DNA from 3 places in the Planococcus shenhongbingii genome. Region 1 is predicted to be linked to each of the others. Evidence: riboswitches for the same ligand, from Rfam matches in the RefSeq annotation. Region 1 holds a riboswitch; each other region holds the start of a gene.
What was found. A riboswitch is a leader RNA that binds a small molecule or an ion and turns the genes downstream of it on or off. The one in region 1 is predicted to bind S-adenosylmethionine.

Region 2: linked by a shared signal. The riboswitch ahead of metK (methionine adenosyltransferase) and the one ahead of mtnK (S-methyl-5-thioribose kinase) in region 1 are both predicted to bind S-adenosylmethionine.
Region 3: linked by a shared signal. The riboswitch ahead of QWY16_RS09760 (LLM class flavin-dependent oxidoreductase) and the one ahead of mtnK (S-methyl-5-thioribose kinase) in region 1 are both predicted to bind S-adenosylmethionine.

Annotation. Positions count from the first base shown of each region.
Region 1 covers NZ_CP129235.1:3,844,302-3,848,395, reverse strand. Annotated here, with positions in the region: gene QWY16_RS18690 (methylthioribulose 1-phosphate dehydratase) at 1-116, opposite strand, end outside; gene QWY16_RS18685 (2-hydroxy-3-keto-5-methylthiopentenyl-1-phosphate phosphatase) at 113-778, opposite strand; gene mtnW (2,3-diketo-5-methylthiopentyl-1-phosphate enolase) at 784-1,998, opposite strand; SAM riboswitch class I at 2,072-2,181, opposite strand; SAM riboswitch class I at 2,348-2,502, shown strand; gene mtnK (S-methyl-5-thioribose kinase) at 2,579-3,766, shown strand; gene mtnA (S-methyl-5-thioribose-1-phosphate isomerase) at 3,763-4,094, shown strand, end outside.
Region 2 covers NZ_CP129235.1:1,344,412-1,348,505, reverse strand. Annotated here, with positions in the region: gene QWY16_RS06745 (gamma carbonic anhydrase) at 1-376, shown strand, start outside; gene metK (methionine adenosyltransferase) at 426-1,637, opposite strand; SAM riboswitch class I at 1,835-1,947, opposite strand; gene pckA (phosphoenolpyruvate carboxykinase (ATP)) at 2,184-3,773, shown strand; gene QWY16_RS06730 (alpha/beta hydrolase family protein) at 3,922-4,094, opposite strand, start outside.
Region 3 covers NZ_CP129235.1:1,971,760-1,975,853, reverse strand. Annotated here, with positions in the region: gene QWY16_RS09770 (helix-turn-helix domain-containing protein) at 1-286, shown strand, start outside; partial or broken gene QWY16_RS09765 (IS3 family transposase) at 247-1,113, shown strand; gene QWY16_RS09760 (LLM class flavin-dependent oxidoreductase) at 1,188-2,573, opposite strand; SAM riboswitch class I at 2,769-2,877, opposite strand; gene QWY16_RS09755 (YkuS family protein) at 3,241-3,819, shown strand; gene nikE (nickel import ATP-binding protein NikE) at 3,909-4,094, opposite strand, start outside.

The DNA of each region.
Region 1 (4,094 bases):
GGCGAATCTTGGACTTTAATGGCCAAGTTGCCGCTCGTTCCCATGAACCAGTCCCGGAGCGCCAATTCGTCTTTGACATCTGCAAGTTCCTGCCATCGCTCCTGAAGCGCCGTCATAGCTTCACACCCAGACGAGCGTCGATGATGGAAGTGACATCCCGGAAGTTTTCAAACGGCTCATACGACAAGCCGAGCTCTTCGCATTTCTCGATTAAAAAATCGCGGGCAATGACGAGGTCTGCCCGTTTCGCCGCTTCAAGATCGGTGATGGAGTCTCCGATGACGATGCTTTTCGCGCCGTTTTCAAGCAGCTCGCGGATAATGGACGGCTTGCAGCAGCCGCAGCCTTGGCTCGTGCATTCGTCATCGCATCTGTGCGGAAAATTGATGTTGATCGTTTCTCCTGAAAAATCGGCTTCGTTGCAATAGACGCCGGCGAAAGGGCCGAATGATTCGAGCAGCGGATAGACAAAAAAGTCAATGCCGCCGCTGACGATATAAAGCGCAATATCCTGTTTTTTGGCGTAGGCCACGAATTCAGAAAAGCCGTCACGGATTTGCGCCTGTTCCAGCACATAGCTGATAATGTCGTCTTTTTTCGATGACGGCAACAGCGTGAACATCTTTGCAACGCCATCTTTTATGGAGACCCGTTGGGCCAGGATATCGTCTTTGACCGATTCCCAGCCGGGCGGATTGAATTTTTTCATGATTGCGATGATGTTGTCGTTGTTGGTCACCGTGCCATCAAAATCGCAGAAAATCACTGGTTTGCTCAAAATGCTTACCCCCATATTGCCAATGCTGTTTTTAATTCTTCATGCTGTTCAGAAGCGTCGGCGAGTGTTTTTTTGCTTAAAACGGCATCAACTGCCTGGCGGAAAGCTTTACCGCCTCCGGCTGCACCGTCCGGATGGCCATGTACGCCGCCTCCTGCATTGATGATACTGTCAATTCCGAAATCGTTGATCAATAACGGAACAAGTCCGGGATGGATGCCTGCAGAAGGCACTGGGAAGCTTCGCTTCAACGGACTGTCCTTCACCAATTCCTCACCGAGTGCCCGTGCCTGGGCTTTTTCAAGAGCAACACTGCCGTAAGGGGAGGGGAACAAAGAAAAGTCGGCGCCTGCGTAGCGGACCAGTTTTCCGAGTGCCAGAGAAGTGGCCAGTCCATAAAAGTTGGAAGAAGTGAAAGCGCCGCTGAATGCTGGATGCGCCATGAGCGGCAGCCCGATATCCGGATCTTCTGCTAGTTCCTGCAGCACATCCAGACCATAAGCATGGACATTGAACAGCAAGGCATCCGCTCCAAGTTTGCGTGCTTTTTTTGCCTTGTCACGCAAGCTGGAAGTGCGCCCCGACAAGTTCACCGCATAAAGCGTCCGGTGCCCAGTTTCCTCAAAGACCTGCTGCAGCACGTTTTTCCCTGTCGTGATCCGCTTCTCAAAAGGCGTCAGCGGATTATCAAATAGAATCTCATCATCTTTTACCAAATCCACTCCGCCGAGCGCCTGCTGGCGAAGCTGTGAAGCGAGGAAATCCAAGTCGCGGCCGATGACGCCTTTGAAGATGCTCATGACAAGCGGCCGGCCGGTAACGCCAAGCAATCCCCGGATTCCGTCGATGCCGAATCGTGGTCCCGGAAAATGCGAGAGCAGCTCTTCGTCAAACTCCAAATCAAGCAGCTTAACTTCACCATCCAGCGACAATTTGCCGAAGACGGTGGTTAATATTGCCGGGAAATCCGCTGAGAAGTTGGCACTTGGATACGAAATCTTCACCACAGCCTTGATTTCATCCGGCTTTAACGGATGCGGGGAATCTTCAAATTCCGTTGTCGAAACGACATTTCCTTTATGGTGTTTTAATTGCTGCTGTTCCAATAATGGCAAGTCGGTCCACGATCCGATCGTCAGGCCCAGGGCGATTCCTTCTGCCTTTTTCCCGAATGAACCCGCTTTGCCATACAGCTGGTAAGTCGCTGTTAAACTGCTCATTGCATTCACACTCCTGTTAAAAATCAAAATAAAAAACCTCTTCAAACAAGAAGAGGTTAATAGGCTTAACAACTTCTTATTTCTCAGCCTCATTAAATGGCTGCAAGAATTAGCACCGTGTCCAATAATGGACCGGTTGCCGGGTATCATAGGGCTCGTCCCTCCACCTGCTCTGAATAAGAATGCGTATTCAATTGTTTTAATAAAGAAATTAGTTTTGATTATTTCATGTATGAAACATTCTGTCAATGAATATTCGCAAAATTATTTGTTGTAAAAAAGTTATTGACAGTCAATTCTGAACCGTGATAGGATTCTTTTCAAACAGCATATAGTTACTCAAATAGTACTCTTATCAAGAGCAGGCAGAGGGAAATTGGCCCTATGACGCCCAGCAACCGACCGTAATACCTTCGTGAGAAGGGGCGCTTTCGCGCCGGAATGCAAATTCCGCAAGGCACGGTGCTAATTCCATCAGAAATGACCATTTCTGAAAGATAAGAGGCGTGGAATCTATCATTCTAGGCCTCTTTCTTGCGGAAAGAGGCTTTTTATATTGACCCGGAAAGGTAGATGAATAATGACAATAGCATCCAAACAATACGAAGCATTAACCGAAGAAAAAGCCATTGCACTGGCTCAGAGCCTATACCCATTCCCTGAAGGAGCGGAACTGGTGTGCCGCGAAATCGGAGACGGGAACTTGAATTATGTATTCCAGATCAAAGATCCTAAAAGTGGAAAAGGGTTGATTATCAAACAGGCATTGCCATATGCGAAAGTTGTCGGGGAAAGCTGGCCGCTGACATTGAAACGCGCAACGATTGAAGCGAACGCTCTTCAAAAGCATAGCGAATTTGCACCGGGGCTGGTACCGGCCGTTTATGCCATGGATGAGGAACTGGCGATTACCGTAATGGAAGACTTGTCTCATCTGACGATTGCACGCGAAGGGCTGATCCAAGGGGCAGCTTATCCAAAACTATCGGAAGACATCGGTGAATATTTGGGACGCACGCTGTTCCATACATCTGATTTTGCGCTGCACCCGTTTGAGAAAAAGCGGTTGGTGGCCGACTACTCCAACCCGGAACTGTGCAAAATAACAGAGGACCTTATTTTCACCGACCCGTTTTTCAATAACGACACCAATGATTACGAACCGGAGCTTCAAGCCACGGTCGAAGCTATCTGGAACAACGGTCCATTGAAACTTGAAGCGGCAAAGCTGAAGTTCAGTTTTTTGACGGAAGCGGAAGCGCTATTGCATGGGGACCTTCATACCGGCAGTATTTTTGCCAGTGAATCGGAAACGAAAGTCATCGATCCCGAATTTGCTTTTTACGGTCCTATTGGCTTTGACGTCGGCTTGTTTCTGGCAAACTTAATCGTTCAGTCAATCACCCGGAGCGGCGAAGAACGCCAAGTGATTGTGAATCATATCGAACGTACATGGGAAGTTTTCTCAACCCGCTTTTCAGAACTATGGGACCGGGAAGGCATTGAAGCATACAAAGACACACCAGGCTATAAAGAGTTCATATTGGAAAAGATATTCCGCGACACGCTTGGCTTTGCCGGCTGTGAATTGATTCGACGCACAATCGGACTGGCACATGTTAAAGATTTGGACAGCATTGAAGATAAGAACTTGCGCATTCGTTTAAAGAAACAAGCTTTGCACACCGGCGAAGCGCTGATTTTAAAACGTTCCGGGTTAACAACAATCAGTGCGGTATCTGGTCTGCTTGAGGAGCTGAAGCAATGACCATTCCATTATCAATTGCCTGGACAGACGGGCAGTTGGTCATCTTAGATCAACAGAAATTGCCGCATGAAATTGACTATTTGACACTCGAGACGATTGAAGATGTCTATGAAGCCATCTTTACGCTGAAAGTTCGCGGCGCCCCGGCCATCGGCATCACCGCCGCTTATGGCTTAGCACTGGCAGCCCAGCGGCACGATGCTGAAACAGTGGAAGCGTTCCTGCATGATGTGCGCAAAGATGCGCTTTATCTAGGAGAGTCGCGTCCGACGGCCGTCAACTTAATGTGGGCGCTCGATAGATTGCTTGAAGCCGTTCAAAAAGCTGA
Region 2 (4,094 bases), 1.5 Mb from region 1:
CAAAACCAATATCCAGGATTTATGCATGCTTCACCAGAGTCCAGGGAAAACATTGATTCTTGAAGACAATGTCACGATTGGCCATCAAGTGACACTCCATAGCTGCATTATCCGAAAAGGCGCACTGATTGGCATGGGATCCATCATATTAGACGGCGCTGAAGTTGGAGAAGGCGCATTCATCGGAGCTGGAAGCCTCGTTCCGCCCGGCAAAGTCATTCCGCCCGGAATGCTGGCGCTTGGGCGTCCAGCGAAAGTGGTCCGTGAACTCCGGGATGATGATAAGCAAGATATGGAACGCATCGTCCGGGAGTATGCGGAAAAAGGTGCTTACTATAAATCATTGCAAAAAACCTATATCGAGCAAGAAAAATAACAATAAAAAGACGATCAGGCATTTTTGCCTGATCGTCTTTTTGTTGTTTTTAAGCTTGTCCATTAAAGATGCCTGATTGTTCTCTAAGAACTTCCACTTTATCTGTACGTTCCCATGGAAGGTCGATATCGGTGCGTCCAAAATGTCCATATGCTGCTGTTTGTTTGTAGATCGGGCGTCGAAGATCCAACATTTTGATGATTCCAGCCGGGCGCAAATCGAAGTTTGCACGGACTAGATCGTCCAAAGTTTCTTCGTCGACTTTGCCCGTTCCAAATGTATCAAAAGCGATTGATACTGGATGAGCTACGCCGATTGCGTAAGCCAATTGCACTTCGCAACGATCTGCCAAGCCTGCTGCCACAATGTTTTTCGCTACATAACGAGCTGCATAAGCCGCTGAACGGTCCACTTTCGTCGCGTCTTTTCCTGAGAATGCGCCGCCGCCATGGCGTGCAAAGCCGCCGTAAGTGTCAACAATGATTTTGCGCCCTGTAAGGCCCGCATCTCCTTGTGGACCACCAATTACAAAACGGCCAGTCGGGTTAATGAAGTATTTTGTTTCATCATCCATCAAATGTTGAGGGACAACTTCATTGATGACATATTCTTTGATGTTGCGCTGTATTTGTTCAAGTGTCACTTCCGGGTGATGCTGTGTGGAAATAACGATGGTGTCCACGCGAAGCGGTTTATTGTTTTCATCGTATTCGATGGTAACTTGTGTTTTGCCATCGGGACGCAAATATGGAAGTATTTCTTCTTTGCGCACTTGAGCCAATCGGCGTGCCAATTTATGAGCTAGTGAGATTGGTAGAGGCATTAATTCTTCCGTTTCGTTGCACGCGAATCCGAACATCAGACCTTGGTCTCCTGCTCCAATATCGTCTAATTCTTTATCAGTCATTTGGCCTTCACGCGATTCAAGCGCTACGTTTACTCCAGCAGCGATGTCCGGTGATTGCTCATCGATAGATGTCAGAATTGCACTTGTTTCTGAGTCAAAGCCATATTTAGCACGTGTATAACCGATTTCCCGTACTGTTTCACGTACAACTTTCGGGATATCAACGTAAGTAGAAGTCGTGATTTCCCCTGCAACAAGCACTAACCCTGTAGTTACAGTGGTTTCGCATGCAACACGCGCATTGGGATCTTCTGCTAAAATGGCATCCAGGATTGCATCTGAAATCTGGTCACAGATTTTATCCGGATGTCCTTCTGTTACTGATTCTGATGTGAATAATCGACGGTTTTTCAAAATGTGTTTCCTCCTTATATCCTGCGAGATTGCTCTCGAAATTGATACGGTACTCGTTTCCCATGTCAAGTCCGTTCCGTAAGGATTGAACTTCAAGCCGTTGTGGCCTTTGTACACGAGGATTAAGGGCAATTTCATAAAAAAATCCCATCCATCATTTGCATGTGGAAAGGAGAAATCATCATAAGCACCTTTCACTCTTATCGTCCAAGGTTGAGTTCCTTGCTTCAGGTTTGGCACCTTCTCTGCAATTTGCAGCAGGTTGCCGGGTTTCATAGGGCCTGTCCCCTCCACCAGCTCGGAATAAGAGTATCCGTTCAATTTTTCATCATACGGAAAGTATAATGTTATGTCAACGTTTTTCAATCAATCTGTCCATATTAAATCATTAATAGGTGATAATAGGCGAATCAAGATCCTTAAATGTATTTTTTTCATTACAATCAGTTATTAGTATAGACTAATGGGCTCAATGTGTTATACTAATGTTCGAATATACATCCTCCCCATCACCATGGGAATAACCGAAAAGGAAGGTACATATAAATGAATCCAGTGAACTTCGCAAACAACTTAAAGGATCTTTTAAATGGCCAAAATGTGCACGTCCAGCTTTCAGTTCCGCAATTAGTGGAAGCAGCAACATCACGTGGGGAAGCCGTATTGACTCGAGAAGGCGCAGTAAAAGCTGAAACAGGCAAATACACAGGCCGCTCACCTAAAGACAAGTATATAGTAGAAGAAGAGATTTCAAAAGATAAAATTGATTGGGGCGCTGTCAACCGTCCGATTTCTTCTGATGTTTTTGAAAACTTATATAACAAAGTAATTGAGCACTTGAAACAACAAGATGCATTATATGTTTTCAAAGGCTTTGCAGGAGCAGACCCAGAGTCTCGTTTGGCTATCCAGACGATCAATGAATACGCTTGGCATAATCTGTTCGCCCACCAATTGTTCATCCGCCCGACTGCAGAAGAACTGGCGGCGCATGAAGCGGAATTTACCGTTGTCTACGCCCCGACATTCCAAGCAGATCCTGCAGTGGACGGCACTGATTCTGAAACATTTATCATCGTTTCTATGGAGAAAAAAATCATTCTGATCGGCGGCACTGAATACGCCGGCGAAATGAAAAAATCTATCTTCTCCATCATGAACCACATCTTGCCTGAAAAAGGCATTCTTCCGATGCACTGTTCAGCTAACGTAGGCCATGAGGGCGACGTAGCATTATTCTTCGGTTTATCCGGAACAGGAAAAACAACTTTATCTGCTGATGAAGACCGTAAATTGATCGGTGACGACGAGCACGGCTGGTCGGATAACGGCGTCTTCAATATTGAAGGCGGCTGCTACGCAAAAACAATCAATCTTACACGTGAGCACGAACCCCAAATCTATGACGCCATCCGTTTCGGTGCTGTTTTAGAAAACGTTGTCGTTGACGACGATACACGCATCCCGGATTATCACGATGGATCATTGACTGAAAATACACGTGCCGCTTACCCGATCCAGGCAATTGATAATATTGTGGATCCTTCGGTAGCAGGGCACCCAAAAACAATCGTATTTTTGACAGCTGATGCTTTCGGCGTGTTGCCTCCAATCAGCAAATTGACGAAAGAACAAGCAATGTATCATTTCTTAAGCGGCTACACATCTAAACTGGCTGGAACAGAGCGCGGGGTTACTTCTCCTGAAGCGACATTCTCAACTTGCTTCGGATCACCTTTCCTTCCTTTGCATGCGACTGTGTACGCTGAAATGCTTGGACAAAAAATCGACGAGCATGGTGTTGATGTATTCCTTGTAAATACGGGCTGGACTGGCGGCGAGTACGGAGTCGGCAGCCGTATGAAATTGTCATACACACGCACAATGGTGCGTGCTGCAATCAAAGGCGAACTTCATGATATCGAAACTGATAAAGAAGAAATCTTTGGTCTGCAAATTCCAAAACAAATAACTGGCGTGCCTTCTGAAATCTTGAATCCACGCAATGCATGGGCAGACAAAGAAGCTTACGACAAGAAAGCAAAAGAACTTTCTCAGGAATTCCAAGAAAACTTCAAAAAATTCGGCACCGTTTCAGCTGATATCAGCGTTCAAGGCGGACCGGCAAAGATTTAATAAGCAAGCTAAAAAAGCTATCCTTTATGGATAGCTTTTTTCATTGAAAGTTCACAAATTTTATTAATCTAAATATACAACGATATTCAGTGAAATCTCTTACTCCTGTCTCTGCATTGTACTTGTATCGCTTCGCTAGTTTCGGCCATCACCTTTCGTTCCTTCTCATCCATTCCGTCAACGCTTTTACGGTTTTGCGATTGGCTGCTGGCGGGAAAAAATGAGTATATTCCGGGAAATACCAGGTTTCGTGCTGTTGGCCATTAAGCTTTAATGCTTCTTCCAATAAATACGCTTGGCCAGGCGAGACATTTTCATCTT
Region 3 (4,094 bases), 1.9 Mb from region 1:
CAACCCGACGCTTATTGTGAAATGGAAACAGACATTTTTGGCGGAAGGGGCAGGAGGCCTGAGAAAGAAAGGACGGCCACCCATGGCGAAAAATTCGAAAAAGAAACCGGCAAAACCGGCTGGGACGATGTCCCGTGAAGAACAACTTGAACGCGAGAATGAGCTTCTCCGTTTGGAAGTCGCTTATTTAAAAAAGTTGAACGCTTTCCAGGAGAATCCGGATGCCTACCTCGAAAAGCACAAGCAGCGCTGGCATTCGAACTCCAAAAAGAAGGATTCCGATTAACGGATGTGCTGGAGATCGTCGATCTGCCAGAAGCGACGTATCATTACCACCGCCAGCGATTTGGGTTGGAAGATCCGGATCTGGAATGGAAAACGTTGATTCTGGCGCTCTTCGAAAAACACGACGGCCGTTACGGGTATCGCAGGATCTCTCTGGAATTAAAGGCGCAAGGGTACGTCATCAACCACAAGAAAGTCCAGCGCATCATGGGCGAATTGAACCTCACTTGCGTAAAGTTCATTCGGAAATCGCGCTATCGTTCCTATAAGGGGCAAGTAGGCACCATCGCCAAAAACCGGTTGAACCGCCGGTTCCACACCACGCATGCCTTGCAAAAAATCGTGACGGACGTGACGGAATTCAAATGTGCAGGAGAAGAAAAGCTGTATTTGAGTCCGCTGATGGATCTCTACAACGGGGAAATCATTGGCGTGAGTATGGCGAAACGCCCAACCCTCGACTTCGTCATGGAATCGTTACGGAATGCCCTGCCAGTCATCGGAGAACAAGCCAGGTATCGGACCACCATCCATTCCGATCAAGGTTGGCATTACCAGCACCGATACTGGGCGAAGACATTGAAAGAGAACCGGATTTTCCAAAGCATGTCCCGAAAGGCGACGTGTGCCGACAACGCGGCCATGGAGAACTTCTTCGGCCTGCTTAAACAAGAGATGTATTACGGAGAAGAATTGGTCCCCTTCGAAGAACTGAAACTGAAAATTGAACGGTACGTCCATTACTACAACCATGAACGCATCAAGCAAAAATTGGCCGGCATGAGCCCGGTGAACTACCGAATTCATGCCAGCCAATTAGCTGCATAACTGAAACTCTAACTTTAAGGGGTCACTACCAGTGCTTTTTTAAGCACTTCTCCTCCCTACTGATCGAGTAATTTTTAATTGTTTGCCGTTACTGGCACTCGCGCATATTGCTTTCCAGGATGAGCAGGCGATAAATGAGCGCCTTCTCCAAATAAAGCATCACGCAAAGAATTTCCTTCGTATTCTTTTTGCACAAGTCCCCGCTCTTGAAGAATCGGCACAACGAGTTCAATGAAATCTTCAAAAGTTCCAGGGGTGATGGCGTAAGCAATATTGAAGCCATCGATGCCTGTTTCATTTACCCATTTTTCAAGCGTATCGGCAACCTGCTCTGGAGATCCGACAGTGAATGGCCCAAGTCCACCAATGCCGACATATTCTTTAATGTCATTGACCGTCGGTTTTCTGCCAGGCAGGATTTTGGTGAAGTTTTCCAAAGCGGACTGGATGGCATCATTTTCAATGTATTCAAGCGGCTGGTCTGGTGCATAGCCGGACAAATCAATGCCAGTCCACCCTCCGAACAAGGCAAGAGCCCCTTCATGGCTGATATGCTTCTTATAGTCATTGTATTTTTCGATTGCCTCTTCTTCAGTTTTGCCGACAATAGGTGTCAGCAAAGCAAGAATCTTCACATCGTCCTTCTTCCGCCCGGAACTCTCAACTTCCGCATGTATTTTATCTACCGTTTTTTTGGCCAGTTCAACATTCGGTGGGCCAATGAAGACACATTCAGCATGTTTTCCGGCAAAAGCCACACCTTTTTTAGAAGCGCCTGCCTGGTAAAGGACAGGTGTCCGCTGTCTGGAAGGTTCCGTTAAATGGGCACCGGGCACTTTATAGTATTTCCCTTCATGCTGGATATCATGCACTTTTTCAGGATCTGTATAAATGCCATTTACTTTATCCAGCAGCACGGCATCTTCTTCCCAACTGGATTCCCATAATTTATAGCACACTTCCAAATACTCCTCGGCAATGTCATACCGCTCGTCATGCTTGATCTGGTCGTCTAACCCGATATTGACAGCCGCGCTCTTGAGATAAGAAGTCACAATGTTCCAGCCGATGCGGCCTTTAGTTAAATGATCCAGCGTAGAAATCCGGCGGGCAAAAGTGTATGGATGTTCATGAGTAACGGAAGCAGTAACACCGAACCCCAAATGTTTCGTGACTGCCGACATAAGTGGCACGACCAGCAGCGGATCGTTGACAGGAGACTGCGCCCCTTGCCGGACGGCGGCATCTCTGGAGCCATTATAGACATCATATGTACCGAGGACATCCGCGATAAAGATGGCATCGAACTTTCCTTTTTCCAATAGCTTCGCCAATTCGATCCAATACTCGCTGTCTTTATATTTATGCGATTGATCTTCGGGGTGCGTCCAGAGCCCAGGTGATTGATGTCCAGCGCAGTTCATATCAAATGCATTTAAATAAATCCGTTTGTTTGTCATAAAAATCCGCTCCTTTGTGTGCACCGTTTTTGGTGTTTCAACTAACCTTTTTAACACAATGATTGATGTGAGGATTTACCATTGCCCTTTCTTTATATGTACTTGCCGTATTTAAATTTGAGGACAATGAACAAAATAAAAAACCTCCTTTTCTCGGCTAAAGAGAATAGAAGGTTGTATATGTACACAATCCCGCTCTTATCTCCCAAGAATAAAATTCTTGCTGGATTTAGCACCTTTCTGACAAATGTCAGAGGTTGCTGAAGCGTCAACGGGCCAGTCCCTCGGCTTCTCTGGATAAGATTATTAAATTAAAAATAATCATAATATTAAATCAATAGAAAGTCAACGTAATTTGTGAAAATTTTATTTATCCTATAAGTCTTATTATTTAACTTGGATTAATTGTATGAAGAAGAACTTTATTTTGATGGTAGCTCCATGAAATTCAGTTGCATTTCAAAAAACAACGGATGCTTTTTTTGATCCTTGATTACTGCCACCAGATAATGTCCTCTGCTTTCTAGCGTTCTTCTATCGTTCTCCCATCTATACATTCTATTTTCTTACAAAAATTTTCTTAGAAGTTATCGCGCATATGTTTAACTAATGGGCTAGATAGGGAAAGACACTAGAATAACGATAATAAAGAAAGAGGTTTGATAATATGCCAAGAATCGCAGTAGAACATCCGTTTACAGACATCCAGCTCGCATTAGGGAAAAGAGGATATCAGGCAGACATGCTTGACCAGAAAGCAAACGCAGCCAAATACGATGTCCTGGTCGTCCGCAATTCTGAAAGCTACGACCACCTTCGCTTCAAGGGCTCCTTAGTGGAAGTAAGCGGAAGCACGGTTAACGAAATTGTTGACGAAGTGGAAGAACGTTTGCAGCGCGCTGGGAAAATCCCAGGCCAGCCGGATGCAGCGAAAAGCGAATCAGGCAGCGGGTTTTTCGCTGGCCTCTTAAGCGGAGCAGCGATCGGCTCGGTAGTGGCCCTTCTTTTAGCACCGAAAAGCGGCAAAGAACTCCAAGTTACCGTCAAAGAAAAATTAGCGAGCAGCAATTCAAGCGGTGATGGAAGCGGAAAATTGAGCCAAGTAAAAGAAAAAGCAACAGATTTGGCCAACCAAGCGAAAGAAAAAGCAACCGAAGCCACGACTCAAGTGAAAGAGAAAGTTTCCAGCTCGTCTAAAGACCCGCAAGGCACTGAAACTTCAAGAGATTCTTCATCATTGAATTAAAATAACGAGGATAAAAAAAGCCGAAGAGCCCACTTTCCAGTGGGCTCTTCGGCTTTTTGCATATGATAGCTTGGCTGCTTGATTCTGCATCAAACAAAACTTTTATCAGAAGAAATCGTTCGGTTCCGTGGATGTTCCGAAAGGATAGAAGACACCAACTTCTTTACAACAGGTTGTTCCGAAGAAAAAATTTCATTTTTGTCTTGGCTGATTGCGATCAATCTGCCTTTTTCCATGACTGCTAAAGCATCCGAAATGGAATAGGCAGCTCTGAT